2 regions of the Allobosea sp. FW305-C-101 genome follow, and region 2 is predicted to be linked to the other one. Evidence: riboswitches for the same ligand, from Rfam matches in the RefSeq annotation. Region 2 holds a riboswitch; the other holds the start of a gene.
The links. A riboswitch is a leader RNA that binds a small molecule or an ion and turns the genes downstream of it on or off. The one in region 2 is predicted to bind cobalamin.
Positions count from the first base shown of each region.

Region 1: another riboswitch for cobalamin. It lies ahead of AC3WMA_RS12620 (methyltransferase domain-containing protein); the one in region 2 lies ahead of AC3WMA_RS02625 (ABC transporter substrate-binding protein).

Region 1 covers NZ_JBYSYT010000002.1:1,040,022-1,045,315, forward strand. The annotation lists gene AC3WMA_RS12615 (TonB-dependent receptor) at 1-2,062, opposite strand, end outside; gene AC3WMA_RS12620 (methyltransferase domain-containing protein) at 2,059-2,817, opposite strand; cobalamin riboswitch at 3,046-3,250, opposite strand; gene AC3WMA_RS12625 (ureidoglycolate lyase) at 3,358-3,900, opposite strand; gene AC3WMA_RS12630 (TetR/AcrR family transcriptional regulator) at 3,921-4,541, opposite strand; gene AC3WMA_RS12635 ((2Fe-2S)-binding protein) at 4,743-5,201, shown strand; gene AC3WMA_RS12640 (xanthine dehydrogenase family protein molybdopterin-binding subunit) at 5,205-5,294, shown strand, end outside.
Region 2 covers NZ_JBYSYT010000001.1:554,905-560,198, forward strand. The annotation lists gene ltaE (low-specificity L-threonine aldolase) at 1-129, shown strand, start outside; gene AC3WMA_RS02615 (ABC transporter ATP-binding protein) at 140-934, opposite strand; gene AC3WMA_RS02620 (FecCD family ABC transporter permease) at 931-1,974, opposite strand; gene AC3WMA_RS02625 (ABC transporter substrate-binding protein) at 1,971-3,005, opposite strand; cobalamin riboswitch at 3,217-3,428, opposite strand; gene AC3WMA_RS02630 (mandelate racemase/muconate lactonizing enzyme family protein) at 3,464-4,642, opposite strand; gene AC3WMA_RS02635 (M81 family metallopeptidase) at 4,654-5,294, opposite strand, start outside.

The DNA.
Region 1 (5,294 bases), on a different contig from region 2:
CGATGAAGATCGGGTGCTCGTTCTTGTTGAAGAGGTTGTTGACCAGAGCGAAGAGCTTCACGCCCTTGCTCACCTCCACCTCGCCGCGCAGGTTCCAGACCCAGAACGGGTTCTTGCGGTGGATCCAGTCGCGGTTGGGCTCGGCGAAGGGGATGAGCAGGTTCTCCTCGGTGTTGTACCACATCGGGCCATAGAGCACGCCCGACACCTGCACCGACCACGGATAGCGCACGCCGCTCTGGCCGAAGCGCGTGCCGATGGCCGCCTGGTACTGGTACATGCGCTCCGGCTTGCGGCTGTTGGCCGTCGCCGCCGCGCCCTTGTCCTCCATGTCGAAATTCCAGGAGCCGTTGCCGAACACCGACCAGCGCCAGGCGGTGTTGTCGTATCCGGTCAGCTTCAGGATATCGGCATCGAGCTGCAATTCGACGCCGCGCACGACGACGTCTCCGGCATTGTTCGCATAGTCGGAGGTATTGGCGACATTGGTCCGGGCGCGGGTGACGATGCGGTCGGAAATGACGTTCTGGAAGATCGCGAAATCCGCGCGCCAGCCGTCGCCGGCATAGGCTGCGCCGGCCTCGACCTGCTCGCTTGTCTCCGGCTTGAGCGAGGGATTGCCGAAGATGCGCCCGCCGCCGAGCGTGTTGAAATCGGCGGCGAGCTCCGTCGCCGTCGGGGCGCGGAAGCCGGTCGCGTAGCCGACGCGGAAGGTCAGCCGGTCGGTCGCCTTGAAGGTCGCGCCGGTGGAGTATGTCGTTGCCTGATAATCGACCTCGCGCGGGCGCTGGCCGGCGAGGTTCGGCGTGTATTCGAAGCTGGTCGTGCCGAAGGTGCGGCGCACGCCGGCGCGCAGGGTGACGCGATCGTCGAAGAGCTTCTGGGAGTCCTCGACATAGAGCGCGTTGACCGTCTCGGACTGGTTGTTGTCCTGCGGCGAGACGGGCGCGAGCGGATTGCCGGGAACGCCGATGCGGTCGCGGATCGAGCGCAATGTGCTGCGCTCCCAGTCCCAGCCGGCGAGCAGGTCGTTGCCGGCCCAGAGCGTCATGCTCGGCTGGAAGCGGGTTCCGACGATGTTCAATTCGCGGCGGTTGTAATCGGCTGCCGTGCCGGCTGCCGGCAGGCCGGTGCCGCCCCGGATGACCGGCGAAGCCCAGCGGAAATTGTCGACGTCCTGCACGGCATAGCCTTGCAGCATCCAGCGATACTGTCCGCCGGGGAGTTGGCCGCGATAGGTGATGTCGACGGAGTTGTTGTAGCGGTCTTCCTGGCTGATCGTGTTGGCGCCGGAACCACGGAAGCCGACATCGTAGATGCCGTCGGTCCGCAGTGTCGTCTCGATGCGATGGTCGGGATTGATCTGCAAGCCCAGCGCGCCAGCGATGCCGAGGCGCTTCCAGCCGGTATTGGCCATGGTCGTGCCGCCGCGACCGGACCGGTAGTCGTCGCGCGTGCCGCCCGAGATCCCGGCGTAATAATCGACGCTGTCATAGAGCCCGCCGGTCTGGGCCTTGCCCTGCAGCAGCCCCCAGGAGCCCCCTGCCCCTTCGATCATCGTGCCCGGCGCGGTGCGGCCGGTCTTGAGGATGATGTTGATGACGCCGCCGATATTCTGGCTGCCATAGACGACCGATGACGGGCCGCGGATGATCTCGATGCGCTCGACATCGGCGGCGGAGAGCTTGGACAGGTTGGCCGTGCCGGCGCGACGGCCGTTCATCAGCACCAGCACTTGGCTGCGGAAATCCTTGCCTTGCCCGTCGCTGGCGCCGCCGCGGATGTTGATCGAGGTCTGCCCGGGCGTCCATTGGCTGAAGAAACCGACGGCGTTCTCCGCGAGCAGGTCGGTGATCGATTGCGCACGGGCCCGCTCGATCTGCGCGGCATCGATGACCTGGACCGTTCCGGGAATGCTGCTGCGCGGCTCGGGGCGGCCCGTCGCTGTGACGACGAGCTCGTCGAGCTTGATTTCGGTCTGGGCGAAGGCGGGCACGGCCCCGATCGCCATCAGGCAGGTCGCGGCAAGCAGGCAGGCTTTGCGGGAATTCAGGCGGATCATGACAGGTTCCAGACGAGGATGGCCGAGCGGCGATGGCAGGAGAGGCGAAAGCCGCCCGGCACGGGCACGGCCTGCTTGTGGAGATGGTCGAAAAGCTGCGGCCGGCGCGGATCGTTGGGCGGCCAGCCCAGCCGATCGGCCTGGAAGGCGGCGAAGGCCGGCAGGTCCGGCAGCACCAGTGAGAAGGTCCAGTCGACCGCGTCCACGCGATCGGGCAGGTCGGTGCCGAGCTGCGGCAGCACCAGATCGATGCCCGGCGTCTCGTCTTCGTGATGCCATTCGCGCGGCAGGCATGCGGAGAGGATCAGCCCCTTGGGTGCCTTCTGCGCGGCGACGATCCAAACGATCTGCCGGGTCGCCCACTGCCGGCAGCGCGCCAGGAAGCTGGGGGCATCCGTGAAATAGCCCGGCATGGTGGCGGCCAGGACCGTATCGGCGGCTTCGCAATCGACCGCGACGTCGTCCCAGCCGTGCGGGATAATGGCCGGCGGCTGCGGCAGGGCGGCGAGCCGGGCCTGCATCGTCGGAGACGGTTCGATGGCCGTCCAGCGCGCGCCGGGCCGGCGCAGCGCCGCGCCCAGCTGCCCTCCCCCGGCGCCGATGTCGATCAGATCGTCGATCCCGGGCGCGAGCTGGCGGATGAGCGGCGCGACACGCGCGACATAATCGGAAGAGTCGATAGCACTGGCGTAAAGCGCAAGCGGATCCAGGGGCGCCGCAGAGGACGCAGGCAGAGAAGCGGAGGCAGAGTTCATACCTGCCTCTTATCGCAATGTTATAACATTGCAATTACTCATGCCTGACACAGGCGCTCCGGGCCTGGTCCACGCCCGACCGCTCGCGTGGCCGCCTCTCGGCCCCGTCAATTCTATCATGGTCGTCCAGCCCCTCGCTGTCGCGGCCGGGGCAAAGGGAGGAAGCGCGGCAGACCGGCGGCAGGCGCCCGGTGCACTGCGATTCCGCCGGACACCCCGCCCGCGCGACATCATCACTGCGTCGGGGCAGGTCTCCTGGCTTGCGGGTCGTTGCTTTCAGGCTGTCTTCCCGGCGCGGACGCCAGTGACTTCAAGTAGCCGAAAACTCACCGCTCACAGTTGCGGGGGCAGCTCCGGGTTCCGTGCAAGCGCACGTCACCGGATTCCCTCTTAGCTTCGGATCGCTCCGAAGACCTCGACACGGATTAACGTAGATGGCGAGATTGTGGCGTCAAGCTACCGATGGCGCGGCAGGCGCGAAGGCTGTGGACGGCAGCGACGAGGACCGTCATCGCACAACGCGCTACCTGAAACCCCTCGTCAGCTTACGTCGTTCGCAGCGAGCACCTTGGGCTCGATCGCGATGATCTCGCAATCCGCCTCGGTGCCATCCTGCCAGGACTGGACGAGGAAACGCGCATCGGAGCCGATGGCTATGATCGGATGATGCCAGAGCCCGCGGCGATAGATCACGCCCTGCGAAGCGGAGAACGAGAAGGCGGCCAGCGTTGAGAGATCGGGCCGGCCATCCGCGCCGTCCCGGGCGACGATGACGATATGGCCGGCGCCATCGAGCGGGACGATCCATTGGATCGAATTGACATGCCGCTCCAGCATGGCGATCGCGAGGCCCCGCTGCTGCTGCTTGGCCGAGAAGATCGACGTCACAAGTCTGGTGCCGGCCCGGACCTCGGCAGCCGGATGAGCATGGATATCGTGCCGGCGCGCGGTGCCGTTATTCGCGGTGCGGCCACTTTCCCCGGCTTCCACGATCCAGCCGAAAGGCTCGAAAGCGGCCTGCGTGACCGGCTGGATGCGAAGCGGGGTAAGGGGCTGAAGCTCGGTCCTGCCGTCATCCTGCATGTTGCGTTCTTTCTTCTCGCTTATCGCACCAGCGCTGCGGCGAAGACCGACGCGATCGCGTCCAGCCTGCGCGCGTAATCCGCGGCACTGGGTGGCGTGCCGAGCTTCGCTCCCGCGGCGGCAAAGAGCAGGCTGGCGGTCCAGTCGTCCGCGCTGGCCGGCAGGCGCGATAGATTGATCTCGCCGCCTTGCTCGGCCTGCCTCAGCAATTCGCGGGCAAAGGTCGAGAAGATTCGCTCGAAAGCCTGCAATTCACGCGTCGCGATCGTGTTCATCACAGCCTTCAGTTCGACGAGATGCTCGCCGGTGCCGAAGCTGGCATAGGCCAGCCCGTGATGCGCCTGAAGCAGCGCCGCGAGCCGCTCCGGAAACGGCCCCTGCCTCGCCACGACCTCACGGCAACGTGCTTCGACCCGTCGCCCGAGCAGGTCCAGCATGGCCCGGAAGACATCGTCCTTGCCCTTGAAGTGCAGGTAGAGCGTCGCCTTGGCGAGCCCCGCCTCTTTGGCGATGTCGTCCATCGAGCTGCGCTTGTAGCCGTAGCGGGCGAACAGACGCAGCGCCGCATCGGCGATCTGGTCGGTGCGGGCATTGGCATCCTCCGCAGGGAGAACGTTGGAACCTTCGTTTCCGTCCGGCATTGCAGCTTCTGCAGTCTTGACAAAATCCAAACTGCGCGCGACCATCCTAACTAGACTCAAAACGTCTAACTAGTCCAGTCGCGCGACCCAGGGCTACGGATCCATCGCCCGTCATCTGATATGTCAGATCGGGCCATCGAGGGCGAGCCCTCGATCCGCACCATGGTGCCGCGCTGCGTTATGCCAGCATCGGAGGCAACCATGGTCTCTCTCAAGGTCAACGGGACGACGCATACCGTCGATGTCGACGACGACACGCCCCTGCTCTGGGCGATCCGCGACAATATCGGCCTCACCGGCACCAAGTTCGGCTGCGGCGTCGCCCAATGCGGCGCCTGCACCGTCTTCATCGACGGCCAGCCCCTGCGCGCCTGCGTGACACCCGTCTCGGCGGTCGGCACCAGCGAGATCACCACGATCGAAGGCCTCGCCGGCAAGGAGGCGGATGCCGTCCAGGCCGCCTGGATCGCCCGCGACGTGCCGCAATGCGGCTATTGCCAGTCCGGCCAGGTGATGAGCGCCATCGCTCTCCTGAAAGAGAACAAGAAGCCGAGCGACCGCGACATCGATCTCGCGATGAACGGCAATATCTGCCGCTGCGCCACTTATGTCCGCATCCGCGCCGCGATCCATGACGCGGCCCGCGCGCTGGAGATCTGAGCCATGACCGCGCATGATCCCAAGCTCTCCCGCCGCAGCCTGCTCGCAGGCGCCGGCGCGCTCGTCATCGGCTTCCATCTCCCCCGGAATGCA
Region 2 (5,294 bases):
ATCGCCGTCAGCGGGCGTTACGGCACTTTGCGCTGGGTCACCCATCTCGATGTGAACGACGCCTCCGTCGCGCGCGTCGCCGAAGCCTGCGAACGCTTCTTCGACAAGCGGCAGGCGGCCGCGGAGTAGAGGCCCGGCCTCAATCGCTTCCGGGCGCAGCCTTCCTCGGCTCGGCCTCGATCAGGTATTCGATGTGACGGCGGCCTGAGTCTCCCAAGCGGATCGAGACCGCGACACCGAAGATGCGCTGGATCGCCTCGGCCGTCAGGACCTCCTCCGGCGCGCCGGCCGCCTGAAGCCTCCCATCATGCAGCAGCGCGATCTCGTCGCAGAACATGGCGGCGAGGTTGAGATCGTGCAGCGCCATGATGCAGGTGATGCCGAGGCGGCGGACCAGGCTCAGGATCGAGAGCTGGTGCTGGATATCGAGATGATTGGTCGGCTCGTCGAGGATCAGCTCGCTCGGCTCCTGCGCGAGCGCGCGGGCGATATGGACGCGCTGGCGCTCTCCGCCCGAGAGCGTATGCCAGAACTGATCGTGCCGCTCGGTCAGCCCAACCCGCGCCAGCGCCTCGTTGACGGCGGCTTCGTCGGCGTCGTTCCAGGAGGCAAGCGCTGCGCGATGCGGCGTTCGGCCGAGCCGGACGACGTCGCAGACGGAGAGCTGGATCTCGGTCGTCGCCTGCTGCTCGACGAAGGCGAGGCGGCGGGCGAGCTCGCGGCGCGGCACGGCGGCGATGTCATTTCCGTCGAGCGTGACGACGCCGCTCGCGACATTGCGCAGGCGGCAGAGCAATCGGAGCAGGCTCGACTTGCCGGAGCCGTTCGGGCCGATCAGGCCGAGCACCCGGCCGGGCGCCGCCTCCAGCGTCACGCCATCGACGATCATGCGGCCGCCGGCGCCCCAGCGGACCTCGCGAGTGGCGAGCGTCATGCCGGCCTCCGGGCACGATAGAGGATCAGAGCGAAGACCGGGGCGCCGAAGAGCGCGGTGACCACGCCGATCGGCAGGATCTGTTGGGGTATCAGGATGCGGGAGAGGATATCCGCGAGGATCATGAAGATCGCGCCGATGACGAGGCAGGCCGGCAGCAGGCGGGCATGGCCGGAGCCGACGAGGAAGCGCGCGGCATGGGGAATGATCAGGCCGACGAAGCCGACCGTGCCGACGATCGAGACCATCACCGCCGTCATCACCGCCGTGGTCGCGAAGAGCACAACCTTCACCCGCGTCACCGCGACGCCGAGCGAGGCGGCTGCATCGACGCCGAAGGCGAACGCGTCCAGCACCTTGGCGTGGAGCATGCAGATGCCGAAGCCGATGAAGGCAACCGGCGCCGCCATCCAGAGATCGGGCCAGCGCACGCCGCCGAAGTTGCCGAGCAGCCAGAACATCACGCCGCGCGCCTGCTCGGCACTGGCGAGCGTGGTCACGATCGTCGCGGTTGCCGCGTTGAAGAGCTGAGAGGTGGCGACGCCGGCCAGGATGACGCGGTCGCTCGCCCCACCCGCCCCCGCCGCCAGCAAGGCGACGACGACGAGCGCGGCGCAGGAGCCGATGAAGGCGCCGGCCGATACCGAGAGCACCGCGCCGCCGATGCTGATGCCGAGGATCAGTACCGCGACGGCGCCGGTCGAGGCGCCGGCCGAGATGCCGAGGATATAGGGCTCGGCCAAGGGATTGCGCAGCAGCGCCTGCAGGATCGCGCCCGACAGGGCGAGCGCGCCGCCGCAGAGCCCCGCCATCAGCGCGCGGCTCAGGCGATAATCGAAGATCACGCCCTGCTGGATCGCGCTGACCGGGAAGTCGAGATCGAACAGCCCGTTGCCGAGCGCCTTCAGGGCCGTGTCCAGCGGGATGCGCATCTCGCCGATCGTCACCGCCAGCGCGACCGATAAGGTCAGCGCCAGCAGCGAGGCCAGCGCGATGCCGATCCGCGCCGGCCAGTTCGGCCCATGGGCGGCGTGGCTCAACGCGAGAGCCCGAAGCCCGCGATCGCCTTGGCGAGGGTCTCGATGCCGTCGACCGTGTCGAGCCCGGCGCGGGTCGCGCCCACATCCAGGATGACGACGCGGTTGTTCCTGACCGCATCGAGCTTGCTGGCGACCGGGTCGGTCTTCAGGAATTCCAGCTTCTTCTCGATATCGTCGGCCGGAAAGCGGCGGCGATCCATCTTGACGGTGACGATCACCGCCGGGTTGGCAGCGGCGATGCTCTCCCAGCCGACCAGAGGCCATTCCTCGTTGGTCGAGATGATGTTGCGGGCGCCGAGCTTCGACAGGATATAGGCGGGCACGCCGTTCTTGCCGGCCATGAAGCCGTCGCCCTTGATGTCCTTGCTGGAGAACCAGACGACGACCGGCACGTCCTGCGCCTTGAGCTTGGCGACCTGCTCGACCGCCTTCTCCTCGCGGGCCTTGAGTTCGGCGACGAGCGTCTCGGCCCGGTCGGCTACGTCGAAGATCGCGCCGAATTCGCGGATGTTGCGATAGACCAGCTCCATCGTGAACATCTGGGTGCGCACCCCGTCGCCGGCACCGGAATTGTCCTTGCCGACGCAATCGGTCGGCGAGACGTAAGCCGGCACCTTCACCTTGGCGAACTGGTCGCGCTTGCCGACGATGCCGTTGGGCCCGACATGCCATTCGAACATCGCCGTGACGAGATCGGGCTCCTGCGCCAGCACCGCCTCAAAGCTCGGATCGTTGTCGGCGAGACGCTTCACCTTGGCGTTGACCGCCTCATAGGGCTTGGCCACAGGCGAGAACCAGACCGCCGTGCCGACGACGCGGTCGCCGAGGCCCAGCGCATAAAGAATTTCCGTCTGGGTCTGGCCGATCGCGACGACGCGCTTGGGCGCGGCGTTGAAGGTGATCGTCTCGCGGCAATTCTCCAGCGTCAGCGGATATTTGGTGGGCGCCGCATTGGCCGTGCCGGTGGCGAGAGCGCCCAATAGAGCAACGGCCGAGAGGCTAAACAGGTTAAACGGGCGCGCAACCGGCATCGAGGCCATCCGAAATGTAACAATGTTGCATTTCTGATAGAGTGCGCGGCAGGCGGCCGTCAAGCCGCCCTGAACGGCCTGCGTGGTGGTCTTCGTGAACATGGACTTCATCGCTCCCCGAGATGACAGCCGGGGCAGCTTGGGCATGTGGGACGGGAAGGCGGCACAAGGCCGCCATCGACACACAGCTCCGGAACACCCCGTCCGAAAGACGTCTTCGACGACCGGGGCAGGTCTCCTGGCTCGCGGGTCGATGCCGCTTCCGCCCGGCCTTCCCGGCGCATCAGGCGCCAGTGGACGATGGACGGAAAGCTCGCCGCTTACAGTTGCGGGGGCAGCCTCGGCTTTGGCGCGGGTCGCGCCTCACCGAATTCCCTCTTAGCTCCGGGAGCAACCCGGAGAACCTCGATCGGCGCACACCCTATAAGGGCGTGGCGCTGCGTCAAGCAGACATCGCGTCAGAGACTCGGCGTACTGTAGAGCCGCTTGCCGCCGACCGAGATCTCGACCTCCTGCAGATAGCTGCGCAGCGCCGTGGTCGCGACATCGATGCCGAGGCCGGGTACATCAGGCGCCGCGACCTGCCCGTTCGCGTTGCGCTCCAGATGATTGGCGGAGATCGCGGTCGCGAGCGGCTTCGGCATCGCCGGATATTCGCAGATTTCGTGCTCGGCCAAGCCCGCATAGGGCTGGAGCGAGGCGGAGAGCGCCAGATGCGAGGTGAAGGTGTGGTTGACGAAGGTCACACCCTTGGCGACCGCATAATCCGCCACCGCCTTGGACGGGCCGATGCCGCCGATCCGGCCGCAATCGATCTGGACATAGCCGATGCCGCCATAGTCGATGAGCTGCCGCGCCATCGACTCGTTATGGGCGCCCTCCCCGCCGGCCAAACGGACCTTGGGGCTGCGCTGGGCAAGAGCGCCATAGGCTTCGAGCGCGCTGGCGTGGAAGGGCTCCTCGAACCAGAGCACGTTGGCCTTTTCCATCGCCGGCAAGCGGGCGGCGGCGCGCGCGACATCCTCGATGAAGATCTGTCCGGTATCGACGAGCAGGATGCCGTCCTGCCCCAAACCCTCGCGGGCAGCGACGAAATGCTCGGCATCGGCCTCGACGCTGCCACGACCGATCGGCCCCCAGCCGAACTTCGCGGCGCGGAAGCTGCGGCTGCGGGCATCGCGAGCGCGTTCGAGGGTTTCCTGCGCCGTGTCGCCAAAGAGGACCGAGGCATAGGGCGTCTTGGGATGGCTCTTGGCGTAGCCGAGCAGGCGCCAGACCGGCTCGGATCGCATCTTCCCGAGGATATCCCACAGCGCCATCTCGACGCCGGAAAAGGTATGCGGCGCCTGCAGCAGGTCCATCGAGTTATAAGCGACGGCCGCGGCGATGCGGGCGATGTCCTCCGGGCTTTCCAGATTCTGCCCGAGCACGGAATCGGCGACAGGCCGGCAGACGCCATGCGACATCGGGCAGATGAAGGCGGCGATGGAGGGCAGCGGCGCCGCCTCGCATTCGCCCCAGCCGACATGGCCGCCAGCCGCGACCCTGACCAGCAAGGCATCCTGGCTGCCATCGGCCTCGTCGGTGACGACGGGCATGGCGAGATAGAAGAAATCGACGGCCTCGATCCTGGGCACGGGTCTTCTCCTTACAGTTCGTAGATCGTGGCGCGAGGCGCGAAGGTGACGCCCTCGTCGAGCGGATAGATCGGCCGGGCGCAGATGGTGTGGCCCAGGCTCTTCAGATTGGCGGAGGTCGCGCCGGGCGCGTCGATGTTGAAGTTCCGCGCGCACCACTGGTCGAACATGTGGAACTCGGTGTGGGGCGACTTCACCACGATCAGGTCGAAATCGGTCGGGTCAATGCCGTTGGCATAGTACATCGCCCGGTCGAACAGGCTGACCGAGCGGCTCATCACGACGACGGTGACATTGTCCCGGGTCAGAACCGCGGTCGGCCCGGCGCTAAGCGGCGCCTTCATCGTCTCGAGCGCAGCCTCGCCATCCGAGAGCAGCTTGACCTTGGCGGTCACCCTCATCGGCGGGAAGCGCGCGGGATCGATCGAGCCGCCGAGCGTGACCTCGATCGTCGCGCCGACGCCGGCCTTGTGGGCCGCAGCCGCGGCCGGCGCGTCGACGATCTGGGCCAGCACCCGCTTGCCGTAGCCGGCCTTGCGCAAAGCGGCGAGGATCGCGTTGCTGTCGCCGGAGGCGCCGGACGAGGTGGCGTCGGCGGCATCGGTGAAGATCACCGGGCCGTCGATGCTGCGTGCCTGCGCGATGGCGCGCT